One region of the Nocardia sp. NPDC050435 genome, then DNA from elsewhere that is predicted to be linked to it. Evidence: riboswitches for the same ligand, from Rfam matches in the RefSeq annotation. Region 1 holds a riboswitch; the other holds the start of a gene.

What was found. Region 1 has a riboswitch for S-adenosylmethionine ahead of AB0I43_RS22860 (homoserine O-acetyltransferase). Riboswitches for the same ligand answer to the same signal wherever they lie in the genome.
Region 2: it holds a riboswitch for S-adenosylmethionine, as region 1 does, so the genes downstream of both, AB0I43_RS12045 (LLM class flavin-dependent oxidoreductase) here and AB0I43_RS22860 (homoserine O-acetyltransferase) in region 1, are expected to answer to the same signal.

The regions. Positions count from the first base shown of each region.
Region 1 covers NZ_JBFAJW010000007.1:289,565-291,757, forward strand. The annotation lists gene AB0I43_RS22855 (TetR/AcrR family transcriptional regulator) at 70-774, shown strand; SAM riboswitch class IV at 864-974, shown strand; gene AB0I43_RS22860 (homoserine O-acetyltransferase) at 1,049-2,185, shown strand; gene AB0I43_RS22865 (hypothetical protein) at 2,187-2,193, opposite strand, start outside.
Region 2 covers NZ_JBFAJW010000003.1:746,932-749,124, forward strand. The annotation lists gene AB0I43_RS12040 (ABC transporter substrate-binding protein) at 1-351, opposite strand, end outside; gene AB0I43_RS12045 (LLM class flavin-dependent oxidoreductase) at 348-1,424, opposite strand; SAM riboswitch class I at 1,462-1,556, opposite strand; gene AB0I43_RS12050 (hypothetical protein) at 1,783-2,193, shown strand, end outside.

The DNA of each region.
Region 1 (2,193 bases):
GAAAAATGTCGCGATGCGACATTTGACTCATCCGGTCAACTAGGGGAATGGGCTGCGTTACAGTGAGGCATGCTCGACACATCGACCGGCAGCGCCGCCGATCCCGGACCAGCGCGGGGCGGTGGCACCACGGCACCCGCTGGACTGCGCGAACGCAAGAAGCAGCAGACCCGGGCGCGGATCATCGAGGTCGCGCTGGACCTGTGCGACGAGCACGGTTTCGAGGCGACGACCGTCGAGCAGATCGCCGACGCCGCGGACGTCTCGCCGCGCACGGTCAACCGGTACTTCGAGATCAAAGAGGACATCATCCTCGGCCCGGTCGAGGATTTCGGCGAGGCCGTCGCCGGCCGGCTGCGGGCCCAGCCGACGATCGGCAACCCGCTGCAGGCGCTGTGCGACGCCTTCCTGGACATGGTCGAGCGCGGCGCGCGCGCCGACGCGAGCGACGCCGTCTCGCTGCGCCGCTTCCAGAAGATGCAGCGCATCGTGCACAACAGCCCGGCCGTCAATACCCGGGCGATGGAATTCGGGGACCGCAAGTCCGCGGCGCTCGGTGCGGCACTGGCCGACCGGCTCGAGGTGGCGCCCGGCTCGCTCACCGTCCGCCTGGCCATCGCGACCTGGCAGATGATGTGCCACATCGCCTTCGCCGAGGACGAGGAGCTGATCCTCAGCGGAGATCCGGAACAGGCGGCCGCCGCGGCCCGCACGACCGTGCTCGGCGCGCTGGCCGAGCTGCGCCGGCTCTGTTGCGGCCCGACCGCCGATTAGGGCCGCTACCGGCGGTTTCGCCGTGCCCGACGGCGATCGCCTCGACATGATTTCAATGGTTGACCGACCGCCAGTTACCATGTTCGTTAGGTCATGAGTGCCAGCGCGAAGCCCCGGCTCGCTGGTCGGCAACCCTCCAGCAGCGGTGGGGTGCTCCGGGTGATGACCCGGCTCTCGAGGGACGAGAGCAAGCGCGCTGTTCAGGAGGCCCCCACATGTGTGCACAAGTTCACCGCCACAAATTCGCGGTTTGCCGTGCGATCGGCCGGCTGGCGTGACCGTGGAGACCGAACCGAGCGCCCGCTGCCTACTACCCGCGCCGGACGGCCGGCTCGGCACGATCGCGATCGGGGACGTGCGCCTGGAGAACGGCGCCGTGGTCCCGGACGTGCGGCTCGCGGTGCAGCGCTGGGGTGAGCTCTCGCCCGCGCTGGACAACGTGGTGCTGGTCGAGCACGCGCTGACCGGTGATTCGCACGTCGTCGGCGCCCCCGACGGGCTGCATCAGTTGGCCGGCTGGTGGGACGGCATGGTCGGGCCCGGTGCGCCGATCGACACCGACGAATGGTGTGTCATCGCCACCAACGTGCTCGGCGGCTGCAAGGGCAGCACCGGCCCCGCCTCGCTCGCGCCCGACGGCAATCCGTGGGGTTCGCGTTTCCCCGAGATCTCCATCCGGGATCAGGTGACCGCGGAGATCGCCCTGATGGATCTGCTCGGCATCGACCGCCTGGCCGCGGTCGTCGGCGGTTCGATGGGCGGTATGCGGGTGCTGGAGTGGATGATCGGCGCCCCGCGGCGCGTCGCCGCGGCGCTGGTGCTCGCGGTCGGTGCGCGCGCCACCGCCGATCAGATCGGCACGCAGACCACGCAGATCGCCGCCATCAAGGCGGATCCGGATTGGCAGGGCGGCGATTATCACGGCACCGGCCGCGCCCCGATGACCGGCATGGGCCTGGCGCGGCGCATCGCGCACCTGACCTATCGCACCGAGGGCGAGCTGGATCACCGCTTCGAGAATCACGCCCAGGGCACCGAGGATCCGTGGCGCGGCGGCCGGTACGCGGTGCAGAGCTACCTCGAGCATCAGGCCGAAAAGCTCTGTGCCCGTTTCGATCCCGCCACCTATGTGCTGCTCTCCGAGGCGATGAACCGGCACGACGTCGGCCGCGGCCGCGGCGGCGTCGCGGCGGCGCTGGCCTCGACGCCGGTGCCGTGCGTGGTCGGCGGCGTCGATTCCGACCGGCTCTACCCACTGCGCAGCCAGCAGGAACTCGCCGACGGGCTGCCGGGTTGCGCCCGCCTCGAGGTGGTGCACTCGCGCGACGGCCACGACGGATTTCTCACCGAGGCGGCCGCAGTGTCCAAGCTGCTGCTCGAGACCATGCGCCTGGCGCGGGAGAACCGCTAGCTCACGGC
Region 2 (2,193 bases), on a different contig from region 1:
CGAGCCGTCGCTGAAGGTGACGCCGTCGGCCAGCCGGAAGGTGAAGACCTTCGCGTCCGGGCTCGCCTCCCAGCTGCGCGCCAGCCACGGTTTCAGCTCACCGGTCTTCGGATCCTGATCGGTGAGCGAGTCGACGATCTGCCGGGTGACATAGAGCGTCTGGTTGCTGCCCGCCTGCGTGGGATCCGAGCACGACGGCGCCTGCGACAGACCGTAGCGCAGGGTGCCGCCGGGCTGGGGCGGTCCGGCGTCGCCGCCCGCGCCGCCGGTGTCGCTGCCGCAGGCGGCCAGGGTACTGGCCGCGGCGAGCGCGCCGACGAGGGTGGCGAAGCGAGGACGGGTGCGGATCACGGTGTAACTCCAGAGAATTCGGGACTGCGGCCGGAGGCCAGGGGACGACTGGGAATGCGGCGGCGCAACTCCGGCGCCACCGCCTGCTGGAACAGCTCGAGGCTGCCGCGATGCTGTGCTTCGGTGCGGCCGTCGGGTTCGGCCGACAGGTGGATCACCTCGTGCCCGAATCGCTCGTGCTGGCGGCCGACCTTGTCCAGCACCTGCTCCGGGCTGCCGATCAGCGCCGAGGAGCGCTGCGCGAAGTCTGCCAGCGTCTCGAACACGATCGGCAGGCCGAGCCGGCGCGACAGGGCCAGGCGGGCTTCGAAGAGCGGGCGGTACACCGCCAGCGCCTCCTGCGAGGTGGGCGCCACGTGGAAGCCCGCGGTGCCCGCGCCGACCAGCGCGTCGGCGGGATCGTGCCCGTGGTGCGCCCAGCGTTCGCGATAGTGCCGGACCAGCTCGGCGTAGGGCTCGATCGGATTGGTCACATTGGCCGAGAACAGCGGATCACCATGGCGTGCGGCCAATTCCACCGACTCGCGGCTGGTGGCGCTGCCGTGCCAGATCCGGATCGTGGGCTGGTAGGGCCGGGGCAGGGCCTTGGCCGCCACCAGCTCCGGGCGGAAGCGGCCGGACCAGGTCACCCGGTCGCTGGCCCACAGCGCCCGGAACAGCTCGTAGCCCTCCCGGTTGCGGTCCCACTGGTCGGCGGTGCTGACGTGGAAAAGCTCCGCCTGCGCGGCGCCGTTGCCCTTGCCGATGATCAGCTCCAGGCGGCCGCCGGCGAGGTTGTCCAGCGTCGAGTAGTCCTCGAAGGCGCGTACCGGGTCCAGCAGGCTCAGGGTCGTCACCGCGGTGAACAGCGTGATCCGCCGGGTGACGGCCGCGATGTGGCTGAGCAGCACCGGGGGCGCGGCGGAGAGGAACGGATCCTCGTGCCGCTCGCCGACGGCGAAGCCGTCGTAGCCGAGTTCCTCGGCCAGCCGGGCCTGCCCGACCACCGACCGCAGCCGCTCGTGCGTCTCGGGCAGCACGCCGGTGTGCGGATCCGGTGTCCGGGTGACCAGCGTGAAAAGCAGGAACTTCATGACGGCGTATTCCGGTAGGCGGTGCTCATGGTCGGGTCCTCCATCGGTCCTGGCGGAAGCACCCGCACCCGGCGTGCCGGGGGGTTGCTGCGACGTCGGCGAGCCAGGTCTCTCGATCGCTCTGGATGGTGCCCGAACATCATGGGGAGCAAGCGAACTCGGCGGCAAGAGTAGAAATCACGGTGAGCGCAGCACTGGTCGGCGGCGGTGGTGGCGTGGATTATGGTCGCGGCCGTTGGTGACTGCCGAGTGGCGGCACTCGCCGCGCCGAAGCTGTGCGGTGCCGCAATCCGCCTGGCCCGCCGGTTTGCTGACGTACCGTTGGTGCCTCGCTCACCCGCTGCCGAGGAGGTCCGCCGTGTCCGTCACGAAGTCGTTCGGCGCTCGACTCGCCCGCGCCGCGGTGGCCGTCGCGCTGGCCGCGCCGGTGCCCGCCCTGGCGCTGGCCGGGCTCGCGCTGGCCGCCCCGGGCACCGCCTACGCCGACGACGCGCCTGCGCGCGTCGGCGCGGCGGCCGATCGCTCGGCGGTCGCCGGCTCCGAGGCGCTGACCGCGTTGGAGGCGCTGGGCGTCACCCCGTTCCTGTATCCGACCGCGGCGTTCTGTGGCGGCCCGGGCGCCACCCTGGGCAAGCCCGCCATGGCGGGCGCGGTGCCGGGGCCCTGGCCGAAGCACAACATCGTCATCCCCGGGCTGGACCTGGACGCCGTGAAATCCGGCCAGACCATGTTCACCTTCGTCCCCTCCGATCCCGGCCGCAGCGGCGTC